Regions from separate parts of the Streptomyces sp. NPDC055815 genome, predicted to be linked through region 2. Evidence: riboswitches for the same ligand, from Rfam matches in the RefSeq annotation. Region 2 holds a riboswitch; the other holds the start of a gene.

Region 1 (7,448 bases), on a different contig from region 2:
GCGGGGCGATCGTCACGTACGCGGCCATCTTGAGGGCGAGGGCGGTGCCGAGCACGGCGGCGGCGTCCGCCCCGGCCAGGTCGTACGCGAGGAGGCTGAGCGCCACGGTGGCGAGGCCGGTGCCCGCGAGGGCGACGACCTGCGCGCCGAAGAGGCGTCGGTAGGTGCGGTTGCGCAGGACGGACAGCATGGGGGCGCCCCCGGTCGGCGACGGCGGACGGCTGGTCGGTGCGACGCCTCCACCGTAGCCGATATGTGCACGCGTGCGCACATGTTCACGTCAGTCGTGCCAGGGCTCGCCCGTCACCTGGTGGTCCGCCCGGCTGATCGCCTCGACGACCAGGCGCTTCAGATGCCCGTCCGGCATCGCGTACACGACCCGGCGGCCGTCCTTGCGGCTCGTGACGAGCCCGCCGAGGCGCAGCTTGGCGAGGTGCTGACTGACGGCGGGCCGCGCGGCCCCGCACGCCTCGGTGAGGGCGGTGACGTCGGCCTCGCCCCGGGTGAGCACCCACAACAGATGGAGCCGGGTGGGGTCGGAGAGCAGACCGAACACCTCGGCCGCCGCCGCGAGTTCACGCGGTCCCGGGGTCCGGTCGTGCGGACGGGAGGGAGCGGCTGCGGGGTCTACGGGCTCGGGCATGGACCCACCGTACCCAGGAAGCGGATGTGGGGGCGCCCGTCGGGTCCCGGCCGGGTCACGGCGCTGCGGACCCCGTACACCTCGGCGATGAGCTCCTCGGTGAGGACCTCGTCCGGTGGGCCGCTCGCCACCACCCGGCCCCGGGCGAGGACCACGAGCCGGTCGCAGTACATCGCCGCGAGGTTGAGGTCGTGCAGGGCGACGACGGCGGTGAGGCGGAGGCCGGAGACGAGGGCGAGGAGGTCGAGCTGGTGCTGGATGTCGAGGTGGTTGGTGGGTTCGTCGAGGAGGAGTTCGCGCGGTTCCTGGGCGAGGGCGCGGGCGATCTGGACGCGCTGGCGTTCGCCGCCGGAGAGGGTGCGCCAGGGCTGCCGGGCGCGATCGGTGAGCCCGGTCCGTTCGAGGGCGGTGCGGACGGCGGTCTCGTCGGCGGCCGAGGGCGGGGTCCAGGCCCTGCGGTGCGGGATGCGGCCGAGGCGTACGACATCGGCGACGGTCAGGTCGGTCTGGGTGTCGGCCTGCTGCTCGACCGTGGCGAGGCGCCGGGCGACGGTGCGGCGGCCGAGCCCGCCGAGCGGTTCGCCGTCGAGGGTGACGACCCCCGAGTCGGGGGCGAGGACGCCGGCGAGGAGGCGCAACAGGGTGGACTTGCCCGAGCCGTTGGGCCCGAGAAGCCCGGTGACGGTGCCCGGGGCGAGGGAGACGCTGACCCCGTCGAGGACGAGGGTGTCCCCGGCCGTGCGCGAGACCCGGTCGGCGTGGAGCCCGGCGCCCGAAGAGCCGGCGGTGGTGGTCATCGCGCGCTCCTGGTGCGGTACAGGACGAGGACGAAGGCCGGGACGCCGATCAGCGAGGTCACCACGCCCACCGGCACCTCCTGCGGGTCGAGGACCGTACGCGCGAGCGTGTCGGCCCACACGAGGAACACCGCTCCGGCAAGGGCGGTGACCGGCAGGAGCCGGGCGTGCCCGGGACCCGCGAGCGCGCGGGCGGCGTGCGGCAGGACGAGGCCGACGAAGCCGATCGCCCCGGCGGCGGAGACCAGGGCGGCCGTCAGGAGCGCGGTGACGCACAGCAGGACGAGCCGGGTCCGGGCGACGGCGATGCCGAGCGAGGCGGCGGCCTCCTCGCCGAAGGCGAAGGCGTCCAGGGTCCTCGCGTACCCGCCGCAGACCAGCAGGGCGGCCGCGAGGACGCCGAGGCACAGCCACACGTCGCTCCAGCCGGCCCCGGCGAGCGAGCCGAGCAGCCAGAAGAGGACGCCCCGGGTGGTCTCGGCGTCGGCGGCGGTCATGACGACGAAGGAGGTGAGGGCGGAGAAGAGCTGCATCGCGGCGACGCCCGCGAGGACGACCCGGTCCGTGGAGCCGCCGAGGGTGTGGCTGAGCAGCAGGACGAGCGCGAAGGAGACCACCGCCCCCAGGAACGCCCCGCCGGTGACGGAGAGGACCCCGCCGCCGATGCCGAGGACGACGACCGCGACCGCGCCGGTGGAGGCGCCGGAGGAGACGCCGAGGACGAAGGGGTCGGCGAGCGGGTTGCGCAGGAGCGACTGCATCACCGCCCCGCAGACGGCGAGTCCGGCGCCGCAGACGGCGGCGAGGAGGGTACGGGGCAGCCGCAGGTCCCAGACGATCCCGTCGCGGATCGGCGAGAGGCCGGAGGCGCCGCCGCCGAGGTGGGCGGCGATCACGGAACCGGCCTCGCCGACGCCGATGTCCGCCGGGCCGATGGTGACGGCCACGGCCACGGACAGGCCGAGCAGCGCGAGCCCGGCCGCCGCCCACAGGGGCACGGTGGCGGCCGTGGTCTCCCGCCGGGTCGTCCTCACTTCGCGAGGCCGTACGAGCGGAGCGCGGCGGCCACCTTCTCGACGCCCTCGACGGTGCGGAGGGTGGGGTTCATCGCCTGGCCGCTGAGCAGGACGTACCGCTTGTGCTTCACGGCCGTCATGTTCCGGGTGACGGGGTCGGACTCCAGGAACTCGATCTTCTTCGCCGCGCTCTCGGCGGACTGCGCGCGGCGGGTCAGATCGCCGATCACGAGGACGTCCGGGTCGCGGTCCGCGACGGTCTCCCAGTTGATTTGGGGCCACTCCTCGCGGGTGTCGTCGAAGACGTTCTTCGCCCCGAGGGCGTTCGTGACGATCCCGGGTGCCCCGCAACATCCGGCCATGTAGGGCGACTTGGCGTCGGAGTACCAGTAGAGGACGGTGGCGTCGGTGAAGTCGGCCGCCGCCGTGGCCTTCGCCACCCGGGCCTTCAGCCCGGCGACGAGCTTCTCGCCGCGCTCGGGGACCCCGAACACCCGGGCCAGGTCGCGGATCTCGCCGTAGACCGTGTCCGTGGTGAGGGGGCGGGTGCGGACGCCGTCGCCGTCGCCGCTGTTGTCCTTGCCGACGCAGTCGGTCGGCGAGAGGTACGTCGGGACCCCGAGCTGCTCGAAGCGTTCGCGGGGCGCGACCCCGCCCTTGCCGAGGGTGTACGCGAACGAGGCGGCCGCGAAGTCGGGTTCGGTGTCGAGGACCTTCTCGAAGGAGGGGTAGCGGTCGGCGAGGCGCGGGACCTTGGCGTTCTCCTCCTCCAGGCCCTTGAGCACGGGGTCCGTCCAGGTCGCGGTGCCCACCATGCGGTCGGCGAGGCCGAGGGAGAGCATGATCTCCGCCGCTCCCTGGTCGAGGGCGACGGCCCGGCGCGGGGCGCGGTCGACGCGGACCTTCCGTCCGCAGTTGTCGTCGAGGGTCACGGGGTGGCCGCGCTCCGGTGCGGGCTTCGACGAGGGTGCGGAGGGCCCGCAGCCGGTCGCCGTCGCGAGGAGGACCAGGACGCCGGTGAGGGCGGGCACGGCGGAGCGGACGGGGTGTGCGAGCGGCACGGGGGACTTCCTCTGCGTCCACGGCTCATACGCGGAGCCTGTCGTACGGTGCTCCCCGGACGACCGCGTGCCGCCGGGGCCGCCAGCAGGTCTTCGGACTCGGGGTCAGCCGGACGGAGCGCCTTCCCGGGCCCGTCGTGCCGCCCAGTGGCCGATGCTCCGCCCGTCGCCCTCACCGCTGCGCGTCAGTTCCGGTCTCGCACCGGATTCCCTGACCCGTGGACGTACCCGTTCAGGTGCGTACAAAGGTGCGACTGGCCTCGGCACAGTACCACCGGCCGGCCGCCGCACCCCGGACGCCCGTCGCCGTCAGACGCGCAGCTCCTTCGCCTCGAAGCGGCCGTCGCCGAGGACCAGGACGAAGGAGACCTGCTGCCCCTCGGAGACCGTCCGCTCCTCGCTCTCGATGTCCTCGGCGCTGAAGTACACCTGCTCCTCGGAGCCCACGGGGACGACGAAGCCGTACCCGCCGAGACGGTTGAAGGACTGCACGAACCCTTTGCTTCTGCCTTCCACGGCGGCCTCCTCGTCGGCGCGGGGGGCGCGGTCGAGGGTGTCCGGCCCCGGGGGCCGTGTCCGCGCCTCAGGGGAGATGTACCCCGTCCCTCCCCCGTTCGCCACCGCCGCCGGCCGGGGCGAACCACCCCGGATGATCTCGTACAATATTCAACAGAGGCCCGCTGTCGGAGATCCCCCGTGTCCGACAGCGGGCCTCGCCGCGTCCGTCAGAGACGCGTCCGCCCGAACCCGTCCGTTCAGTGCCGGTCCGTTCAGTGCCGGTCCGGCCGGACCCAGACCGTGCCCCTCGCCTCGTACTCGAGCATGGCCTCCAGGCCGTTCGCCGCGTCGGGGCCGAGTTCCCGGCGTACGAGCCAGAGCGCGAGCTCCAGGCCCGAGGTGACACCCCCGGCGGTCACGAGGTCGCCGTCGTCCACCACCCTGGCCCCCTTCAGGACGCCGCCCTGCCGCTCCAGGTCCGGGCGGGCCTTGTGGTGGGTGGTGCAGGGGCGGCCCCGGGTGAGTCCGGCGGCGGAGAGCAGCATGACGCCGGTGCACAGGGCGCTGACGGTGAGGCCCGGCCGGACCGCCGCCGCGAGGGCGCGGGGCAGGGCGCCCCGGTCGATCTCGGCCCAGACGCCCGGGCTGTCCCGGCGCGCGTAGCCGCCGCCCGGTACGACGAGCAGGTCGGCCTCGCGCGGGGCCCAGGGGTGGTCGACGCGGACCTCGGTCCCGTAGGCGGCGGTGACGGTGCCGGGCCCGTCGACGGAGACGTACCGGACGTCCACCGGACGCTCGGAGAAGAAGCCGGCGGCGGAGAGCACCTCGTAGGGGGCGGCGAAGTCGAGTTCCTCGACGCCGTCGAAGAGCACGAGGTGGACGCGGAGCGGGCGGCGCGCCGACGGCGGCGCCGCGGGGGCGGCGTGGGCTGCGGTGCTGGTTCCCAGCGCGCCCGCGGCCCCGAGGGCGGTGGTGGCGCGGAGCAGGTTGCGGCGGTTCATGGTTCTCCCCCAGGGGATGGCAGGGCCCGACGTTCCGTGTCGCGTCGAGGCAGTCGGCCGCCACCGCCCACGGGTTCCCGACGGCCGGGTCAGGCACCGCCCGGGTAGGCGATCCGTGCCGTGATCCTGGCGATGCGCCGGGCCGACTCCTCCGGCGCGGCCACCGGCTGGACGATGTGGCTGACGGTGAGCCGCACGATCGTCTCGACGGCGAGGCCGCGGGACTCCTCGTCGACGTCGGGCCAGGCCTCGATCGCGTACGCGTCGAGCATCGCCATCGCCGTGCCGAAGACCGGTTCCGGGCGCGTGGTGAGGTAGGCGAGGAGGTCGTCCTCGCCGCCGCGCGCGGCGAGCAGGACGCTCTTGATGAGGGGGTTGTCCACGGCCTGCTGGAGCGTGTAGCCGACGCCCGCCGCCGCTGCCGCCTCCAACTCGCCCCGGTGGGCGTCGAGTTCGCGCTGGATGCCGAGGAGGAAGCCCTCCAGCTCGCGCTGGACCAGGGCGTTGCCGATGGCCTCCTTCGAGCCGAACTCGTTGTAGAGCGTCTGGCGGCTGATGCCGGCGGCCCGTGCGACGGCGGCCATGCGGAGCACGCCCCAGCCGTCGGCGGCGACGAGCCGGTAGGCGGCGTCGAGCACCTGCTCGCGCAGGAGGGACCGAACACTCTCGCGGAAACGTGTCATCGTGCCCCCACTTTATCCACCGTCCCCCCGCCGTCTTCGCACACCGGCCCCGGTCCCGCGCATTGACACCTCACCCTGAATCCGTCTATCAACTGGACAGAACGCATGTGAAGTGTCCACCTCTCCGAGGAGCCGGTCTTGGCCCTGCACAGCGACTCCCCCGAAGCCCCCGCCGCCTGGCGCGACCCCAAGCGCTGGCTCTGGCTGCTCGGCCTGCTCATCCCGGCCTTCCCCTTCCTCTCCTGGGGACTGGTGAACGCCACCGGGCTCCGGCTCTTCTGGTGGACCGGGATCCTCGTCCTGTACGTGATCTTCCCGGTCGTCGACCACCTCATCGGCAAGGACTCCGCCAACCCGCCGGACAGCGCGATCGCCCACCTGGAGAAGGACCGCTACTACCGGTGGTGCACCTACCTCTACCTCCCCCTGCAGTACGCGGGGCTCGTCCTCGGCTGCTGGCTGATCACCCGGGGCGACCTCGCCCTCGTCGACCGGATCGGGCTGACGTTCACCCTCGGCGGGGTCGCCGGCATCGCCATCAACACCGCCCACGAGCTGGGGCACAAGACGGAGGCCCTGGAGCGCAGGCTCTCCCGGATCGCGCTCGCCCAGACCTGGTACGGCCACTTCTACGTCGAGCACAACCACGGCCACCACATCCGCGTCGCCACCCCCGAGGACCCGGCGAGCGCCCGGCTCGGCGAGAGCTTCTGGCGCTTCCTGCCCCGGACCGTCCTCGGCAGCCTCACCTCGGCCTGGCGCCTGGAGAAGCGGCGGCTCGGCCGCCGGGGCCGGTCCGTGTGGAGCCCGCGGAACACGGTCCTCGGCTCCTGGGCGCTGTCGTTCCTCCTCTTCGCGGCGCTGGCGCTCGCCTTCGGGCCCGGGGTCCTGCCGTACCTCGCGGTCCAGGCGGTCTTCGGCTTCTGCCTGCTCGAAGTCATCAACTACACCGAGCACTACGGCCTCAGGCGGGAGCGGACCGCGAGCGGGCGGTACGAGCGCTGCGCCCCGCGCCACAGCTGGAACAGCGACAACGTCGCCTCCAACGTCTTCCTCTACCACCTCCAGCGGCACAGCGACCACCACGCCAACCCCACCCGGCGCTACCAGTCGCTGCGCCACTTCGACGAGGCCCCCGAGATGCCGACGGGGTACGCGGGGATGATCGTCCTCGCGTACGTGCCGCCGCTCTGGCGCCGCGTCATGGACCCCCGGGTCGTCGCCCACTACGACGGCGACGTGACCCGCGCGAACCTCCAGCCGTCCCGCCGGGCCCGCCTGCTCGCCCGGTACGGCGCCACGGCCGGCTGAGCGCTCGTCCTGGTGTGGCGTACCGGGAGCAGAGGCGTCCGTCTCGCCACGTGCGGTTCAGCCCGCTCGGGCTATCTCCATGACGTACTGGCCGTACGGGGACTTCGCGAGGCGCGCGCCGAGCCGCAGGCAGGCCTCGCGGTCGATGAAGCCCATGCGCCAGGCGACCTCCTCCAGGCAGGCGAGCCGTACGCCCTGGCGGTGCTCCAGGATCTGCACGTACTGGCCGGCCTCGGTGAGCGCGTCGTGCGTGCCGGCGTCCAGCCAGACGAACCCCCTTCCGAGGGACACCAGTTCGGCCTTGCCCCGCGCGAGGTACTCGCGGTTGACGTCGGTGATCTCCAGTTCGCCGCGCGCGGAGGGCGTGAGGTTCTTGGCGATGTCGACGACGCTGTTGTCGTAGAGGTAGAGGCCGGTGATCGCGAGGTCGGAGCGGGG
Region 2 (7,448 bases):
CCCGTACGCGTACCCGCCCCACACCGTGTACACCTCGGCGAGGTCGGCGTCCGTGCGCCAGTCGCGCGAGTCGATCAGCTGCAGGATGCCCGCGCCGTACGTGCCGGGCCGCGAGCCGAAGATCCGGGTGGTGGCGCGCCGCTCGTCACCGTGCTCGGCGAGGTCGGCCTGCGCGTGCGCCCGTACGTAGTTGTCCTCGGCGGACTCGCCCTCCAGGCCCGCGACGAGCCGTACGGCATCGTCGAGAAGGCCGATGACGTGCGGGAACGCGTCACGGAAGAAGCCCGAGATGCGCAGCGTCACATCGACGCGCGGGCGGCCGAGCTCGGCGAGCGGGATCGGCTCCAGGCCGTTCACCCGGCGCGAGGCCTCGTCCCACAGCGGACGGACGCCGAGCAGGGCGAGCGCCTCGGCGACGTCGTCGCCGGCGGTGCGCATCGCGCTCGTCCCCCACAGGGACAGGCCGACGGAGGTCGGCCACGTGCCGTTGTCGTCGCGGTAGCGGGTGAGCAGCGAGTCGGCGAGCGCCTGGCCGGTCTCCCAGGCGAGCCGGGACGGCACGGCCTTCGGGTCGACGGAGTAGAAGTTGCGGCCGGTCGGCAGGACGTTGACCAGGCCGCGGAGCGGGGAGCCCGACGGACCGGCGGGGACGAAGCCGCCGTTCAGGGCGTGCACGGCGTGGGCGAGTTCGTCGGTGGTGGCGGCGAGCCGCGGCACGACCTGCTCGCAGGCGAAGCGCAGGACGGCCTGGACCTCGGAACCGTACGAGGTGGGGATGGCGGACACGTCCCAGCCGGCCGCCTCCATCGCCTCCACCAGCTCGCGGGCCTTCGCCTCCGCCTCGTCGGCGGTGGTGCGGGTCGCCGCCGACTCGTCCAGGCCGAGGGCCTCGCGCAGACCCGGCAGCGCCTGCGTACCGCCCCAGATCTGGCGGGCGCGCAGGATCGAGAGGACCAGGTTGACCCGGGCCTCGCCCTCCGGGGCGCCGCCGAGGACGTGCAGGCCGTCGCGGATCTGGGCGTCCTTGACCTCGCACAGCCAGCCGTCGACGTGCAGCAGGAAGTCGTCGAAGCCGTCGTCCTCCGGGCGCTCCTCCAGACCGAGGTCGTGGTCGAGCTTCGCGGCCTGGATCAGGGTCCAGATCTGGGCGCGGATGGCCGGGAGCTTCGCCGGGTCCATCGAGCTGATCTGGGCGTACTCGTCGAGCAGCTGCTCCAGGCGGGCGATGTCGCCGTACGAGTCGGCGCGGGCCATCGGCGGCACCAGGTGGTCGACGAGGGTCGCGTGGACGCGCCGCTTGGCCTGGGTGCCCTCGCCCGGGTCGTTGACGAGGAACGGGTAGATCAGCGGGATGTCGCCGAGGGCCGCGTCGGGGCCGCAGGCGGCGGACAGGCCGGCGTTCTTGCCGGGCAGCCACTCCAGGTTGCCGTGCTTGCCCAGGTGGACCATGGCGTCGGCGCCGAAGCCGCCGTCCTCGGCGCGGGCGGCGATCCAGCGGTAGGCGGCCAGGTAGTGGTGGGACGGCGGGAGATCGGGGTCGTGGTAGATCGCGATCGGGTTCTCGCCGAAGCCGCGCGGCGGCTGGATGAGGACCAGGAGGTTCCCGCGCCGCAGGGCGGCGAGGACGATATCGCCCTCCGGGTTGCGGGAGCGGTCGAGGAACATCTCGCCGGGCGCCGGGCCCCAGTGCTCCTCCACCTGCTCGCGGAGCTCGGCGGGCAGCGTCGCGTACCAGCGCTTGTAGTCGGCGGCCGGGATGCGGACCGGGTTCTTCGCGAGCTGCTCCTCGGTCAGCCAGTCCTGGTCGTGGCCGCCCGCCTCGATGAGGGCGTAGATCAGCTCGTCGCCGTCGCCGGAGACGAGACCGGGGATGTCCTCGACGGGCCCGAAGTCGTAGCCCTCCTCCCGCAGCCTGCGCAGGAGGGCGACGGCGGAGGCGGGGGTGTCGAGGCCGACCGCGTTGCCGATGCGGGAGTGCTTCGTCGGGTACGCGGAGAGGACGAGCGCCAGCTTCTTCTCGGCGTTCGGGATGTGGCGCAGCCGGGCGTGCCGGACGGCGATGCCGGCGACGCGGGCCGCGCGCTCGGCGTCGGCGACGTACGCGGGCAGACCGTCCGCGTCGATCTCCTTGAAGGAGAACGGGACGGTGATGAGGCGGCCGTCGAACTCGGGCACGGCGACCTGGCTGGCCGCGTCGAGCGGGGACAGGCCCTCGTCGTTCTCCTCCCACGCGGCCCGCGAGCCGGTCAGGCACAGGGCCTGGAGGATCGGCACGTCGAGCGCGGCGAGCGCGCCCGCGTCCCAGGCCTCCTCGTCGCCGCCGGCCTGCGCCTCGGCGGGCTTGGTGCCGCCGGCCGCGAGGACGGTCGTGACGATCGCGTCGGCCGTGCGCAGCGTCTCGACGAGCTCCGCCTCGGGGGCGCGCAGGGACGCCACGTACAGCGGGAGGGCCCGCGCGCCGGCGTCCTCGATCGCCCCGCACAGGGCGTCGACGAAGGCGGTGTTCCCGCTCATGTGGTGGGCGCGGTAGTAGAGCACGGCGACGGTCGGGCCGGTCTCGTTGCGTGCGGTGCGCTCCAGCGGGCCCCAGGTGGGGGCGGCGGCCGGGGCCTCGAAGCCGTGGCCGGTGAGCAGGACGGTGTCGGAGAGGAAGCGGGCCAGCTGCTCCAGGTTGGCGGGGCCGCCGTGCGCCAGATAGGCGTGCGCCTCGGTGGCGACGCCGACCGGGACGGTGGAGGCCTCCATCAGCTGGGCGTCGGGGGCCTGTTCGCCGCTGAGCACGACGACCGGCTTTCCGGCGGCGCGGATCGCGTCGAGCCCCTCCTGCCAGGAGCGCAGCCCGCCGAGGAGCCGGACGACGACCAGGTCGACGCCGTCGAGGAGGGCCGGGAGGTCGGCGAGGGGGAGGCGGGAGGGGTTGGCGAAGCGGTACTCGACCGCTCCCTCGGCCTGGGCGGCGTTGGCCGCGCGGGCGCTGAGCAGGTCGGTGTCGGAGTGCGACAGCAGCAGGAGCATGGCGAGCTCAGGCCCTTCCTCGGGGTTGTCCGCGCCCCGGGTGGTCGTATGGACGGCGGGAGTTCCTGACTCACCCGTGTCCCCTCGTGGGGTACGGGCTCACAGTGGCGGGACCGCGCCGGATTCTCACCGGGCTTCCTCCCCGGGGTCCTGGGACCCCATGCCGATCTGCATCCTAGATCGTGCCGTCTCCGGGCCGGAGAAAGCGGGAGAGTCGGCCGGATCACACTCGGTGGCCGCCCGGTTCCCCGTGGGTATGCTCGCCGCCATGCCGCCCACCCCAGCCCCGACGCCCGAACCGGGCGAAGCTCGCATACGGGACCGTGGCGACGCCTGCCCCGGGGCGCTGCGCCTGCACCCCGCCGACGACGGACGCCTGGCCCGACTGCGCCTGCCCGCAGGCCGTCTGACGGCACATCAGGCGGAGGTGCTGGCCCGCGCCGCCGAGAGCCTCGGCGACGGACGGATCAGCATCACCTCGCGCGGCAACGCCGAGCTGCGCGGCCTCGCCGGGGACTGCGGGGCGGACCTCGCGGCCCTCCTGGCCGAGGCGGGCCTGCTGCCCTCCCCCACCCACGAGCGCGTCCGCAACATCGTGGCCTCGCCGGCCGCCGGGCTCGACGGACTCGGCCACGGCGCCGTCCAGTTGTGGGCCCGCGCGCTGGACGCCCTCCTCTGCGCCACCCCCGCGGCGGCGGCCCTCTCGGGCCGCTTCCTCTTCGTCCTCGACGACGGCCGCGGGGACGTGGCCGGCCTCGGCGGCGATGTGACCTTGATCGCAGTGGACGGGGAGACCCCGGCGCCCGCCGGGCACCCGGCGGTCGCGGTCGACGCCGAAACCCCCGCGGTCGCGCACCCGGCCGGGGCCGCCGACGCGCTCCTGCACGTCGGGGGCCAGGTCCTCCGGGTCGCGGGCGCCGACGCGGCCCGCGCCGCGCTCGCCGCCGCCGAGGCCTTCCTGGAGGCCGCCCGCACGGCCGGTACCGGCGCCTGGCGGGTCCGCGAACTGCCCCCGGGGCACCCGCTCGACCTGGTGGGCGCGCTGGCCGGGGCCGGCGTGACGGCGGAGCCCGTACCCGTGTCCGTACCGCCGCTCCCCGCGTCCCCGCCGCCCGCGCCCGGGCCCCTCGGCGACCGCGCCCTGCACGTCCTCGCCCCGCTCGGCCGGCTCACCGCCGCCCAGCTGCGGGCCCTGGCGGACGGCGCCGACGACCTGCGGCTCACGCCCTGGCGCGGAGTGGTCGTCGTCGGGGACCCCGCAGGACTCCCCGCCCTCGCGTCGTACGGCCTGATCACCCGGCCCGACCTGCCCGCCGTCGGGGTCAGCGCCTGCACCGGACGCCCCGGCTGCGCCAAGTCCCTCGCCGACGTACGGACGGACGCCGGCCTCGTCCGCCGCGGGGGCCTGCCCGTCCACTACTCGGGGTGCGAGCGCCGCTGCGGCCACCCGCACGGCATCTGGGTCGACGTCCTCGCCACCGGCGACGACACCTACCTGGTGGACGGCGTCCCCACCCCCCGTACCGCCCTGCCCGAAGCAGTGACCACGGCCCGCAGCCTGCCGACCCACACGAGATGAGCGAGAGCACCAGGATGTTCGACTACGAGAAGGACGGGACGGAGATCTACCGCCGGTCCTTTGCCACGATCCGCGCCGAGGCGGACCTCGCGGGCCTGCCCGCCGACGTCGCCCAGGTGGCCGTCCGGATGATCCACGCGTGCGGGATGACCGACCTCGTGCAGGACATCGCCTACTCGCCGCAGGTCGTCGCGAACGCCCGCGCCGCCCTCCGGGCCGGCGCGCCCATCCTCTGCGACGCGCAGATGGTCGCCAGCGGTGTCACCCGCAAGCGGCTGCCCGCCGACAACGAGGTGCTCTGCGCGCTCTCCGACCCGGCCGTCCCCGGCCTCGCCGCCGAGCTCGGCACCACCCGCTCGGCCGCCGCCCTCGAACTGTGGCGGGACCGCCTCGAAGGCTCCGTCGTCGCCATCGGCAACGCGCCGACCGCCCTCTTCCACCTCCTGGAGATGGTCGCGAAGGGCGCGGGCAGGCCCGCCGCCGTCCTCGGCATCCCCGTCGGCTTCATCGGCGCCGCCGAGTCCAAGGACGCCCTGGCCGAGAACACCCTCGGCCTCGACTACCTGGTCGTACGGGGCCGGCGCGGCGGCAGCGCGATGACGGCCGCCGCGATCAACGCCCTCGCCCACGAAGCGGAGATCCAGGCATGACGACCGTGACCGGAAAGCTGTACGGGGTCGGCCTCGGCCCCGGCGACCCGAACCTGATGACGGTCGCCGCCGTGAAGGCCATCGCCTCCGCCGACGTCATCGCCTACCACTCGGCCCGCCACGGCCGCTCCATAGCGCGCTCCATCGCCGCCGAGCACATCCGCGAGGACCACATCGAGGAGCGGCTGATGTACCCGCTCACGGTGGAGACCACGGACCACCCGGGCGGCTACCGGGGCGCCCTGAACGACTTCTACGAGGAGGCCTCGGCCCGCCTCGCCGCCCACCTGGACGCCGGGCGGACCGTCGCCGTCCTCGCCGAGGGCGACCCGCTGTTCTACGGCTCGTACCAGCACATGCACAAGCGGCTCGCGGACCGCTACGACACGACCGTCATCCCCGGCGTGACCTCGGTCAGCGCCGCCGCCGCCCGGCTCGGCGAGCCGCTGTGCGAGGCGGAGGAGGTCCTCACGATCATCCCCGGCACCCTGCCGGAGGACGAGCTGACGGCCCGTCTGGCGGGCACGGACTCGGCGGTCGTGATGAAGCTGGGCCGCACGTTCCCGACGGTGAGGCGGGCCCTGGAGCGGGCCGGCCGCCTGGAGGACGCGCGGTACGTGGAGCGGGCGTTCATGTCGGGCGAGCGCACGGAGAAGCTCACGGACGTGGACCCGTCCTCGGTCCCGTACTTCTCGGTCGCCGTCCTCCCCTCCCGTGTCGACCAGGAGCCTCCCGTACGGGAGACGGGCGAGGTCACCGTCGTCGGCACCGGCCCGGCCGGGGCACCCTGGCTCACCCCCGAGTCGCGCGGCGCGCTCGTCAACGCCGACGTCCTCGTCGGCTACACCACCTACCTCGACCGGGTCCCCGTCCTCCGCCCCGGCCAGATCCGGCACGGCTCCGACAACAAGGTCGAGTCCGAGCGCGCCGAGTTCGCCCTCGACCTGGCCCGGCGCGGCCGGAAGGTCGCGGTGGTCTCCGGCGGCGACCCGGGCGTCTTCGCCATGGCGACGGCGGTCCTGGAGGTCGCCTGCGAACCGGAGTACGCGGACGTGCCCGTACGGGTCCTCCCGGGGGTGACCGCGGCGAACGCGGCGGCCGCCGCGGCGGGCGCCCCCCTCGGCCACGACTACGCCACGATCTCCCTCTCCGACCGGCTCAAGCCCTGGGACGCCATCGAGGCCCGGCTCCGCGCGGCCGCGTCCGCCGACCTCGTCATCGCCCTCTACAACCCGGGCTCCAAGTCCCGCACCCACCAGGTGGCCGCCGCCCGCGACCTCCTCCTCGAACTCCGCGCCCCGGAAACCCCGGTCGTCGTCGCCCGCGACGTCGGCGGCCCGGAGCAGTCGGTCCGGATCCTGACCCTGAAGGCCCTGGACCCGACGGAGGTCGACATGCGCACCCTCCTCCTGATCGGCTCCTCGCAGACGCGGGCGGTCGAACGGGGCGACGGGCGCACGATCGCGTGGACGCCGCGGCGTTACGGCTGACATCGGGGGTGGGTGCGAGGGCAACCCCGCACCCACCTCACGAGTCACACAAGCGTTCCCCCGTTTCACATGCCGCACATAGGTCCGGAAAGGGCCCGCCCCCCTGTGATGACTCGTACCCGGCTGAGCGCCCTGGCCGTCACGGCCGCCCTCGCCGCCTCCGGCGGTCTGCTCACCGCCACCCCGGCCGCCGCGGCCGTCACCTGCACGTCCCCGGTGTGGAAGGCGGAGTACTTCGCCAACACCACCCTCACCGGCACGCCGAAGCTGACCACCTGCGACAACGCGATCTCCGAGAACTACGGCCTCGGTGACCCGCCCGGAGTCACCCTGCCCAAGGACAACTTCTCCGTCCGCTGGTCGGTGACACGGGACTTCGGCTCGGGCGGCCCGTTCATCTTCGCCGCCGAGGCCCAGGACGGAATCCGCGTCACCCTCGACGGCGTCCGGAAGATCGACCTCTGGAAGAACGTCACCACCACCCAGAAGAAGACGGTCGGCCTCGCCGTCCCGGCCGGGCGGCACAGCATCGTCGTGTCCTACGCGACGTGGACGGGCGCGGCCAACGTCAAGTTCACCTACACGCCGGTCACTTCGGCGACCTACGACAAGGTCCGCCCGCTGGCGCCGACCGGTGTCGGCGCCTGGTACGACTGGTCGGGCGACCTGAAGACCAGAGTGAACTGGGCCCCGAACAAGGAGATGGACCTCGCC

Evidence for each region. A riboswitch is a leader RNA that binds a small molecule or an ion and turns the genes downstream of it on or off. The one in region 2 is predicted to bind cobalamin.
Region 1: it holds a riboswitch for cobalamin, as region 2 does, so the genes downstream of both, ACWGN5_RS24240 (ABC transporter substrate-binding protein) here and cobN (cobaltochelatase subunit CobN) in region 2, are expected to answer to the same signal.

What each region holds. Positions count from the first base shown of each region.
Region 1 covers NZ_JBSHDU010000040.1:17,746-25,193, reverse strand. Annotated here, with positions in the region: gene ACWGN5_RS24260 (MFS transporter) at 1-190, opposite strand, end outside; gene ACWGN5_RS24255 (ArsR/SmtB family transcription factor) at 281-643, opposite strand; gene ACWGN5_RS24250 (ABC transporter ATP-binding protein) at 628-1,440, opposite strand; gene ACWGN5_RS24245 (FecCD family ABC transporter permease) at 1,437-2,474, opposite strand; gene ACWGN5_RS24240 (ABC transporter substrate-binding protein) at 2,471-3,517, opposite strand; cobalamin riboswitch at 3,599-3,776, opposite strand; gene ACWGN5_RS24235 (cold-shock protein) at 3,827-4,033, opposite strand; gene ACWGN5_RS24230 (DJ-1/PfpI family protein) at 4,288-5,016, opposite strand; gene ACWGN5_RS24225 (TetR family transcriptional regulator) at 5,106-5,699, opposite strand; gene ACWGN5_RS24220 (alkane 1-monooxygenase) at 5,838-7,010, shown strand; gene rfbA (glucose-1-phosphate thymidylyltransferase RfbA) at 7,068-7,448, opposite strand, start outside.
Region 2 covers NZ_JBSHDU010000115.1:13,995-21,442, reverse strand. Annotated here, with positions in the region: gene cobN (cobaltochelatase subunit CobN) at 1-3,015, opposite strand, end outside; cobalamin riboswitch at 3,056-3,198, opposite strand; gene ACWGN5_RS39210 (cobalamin biosynthesis protein CobG) at 3,272-4,594, shown strand; gene ACWGN5_RS39205 (precorrin-8X methylmutase) at 4,591-5,244, shown strand; gene ACWGN5_RS39200 (precorrin-2 C(20)-methyltransferase) at 5,241-6,734, shown strand; gene ACWGN5_RS39195 (PA14 domain-containing protein) at 6,843-7,448, shown strand, end outside.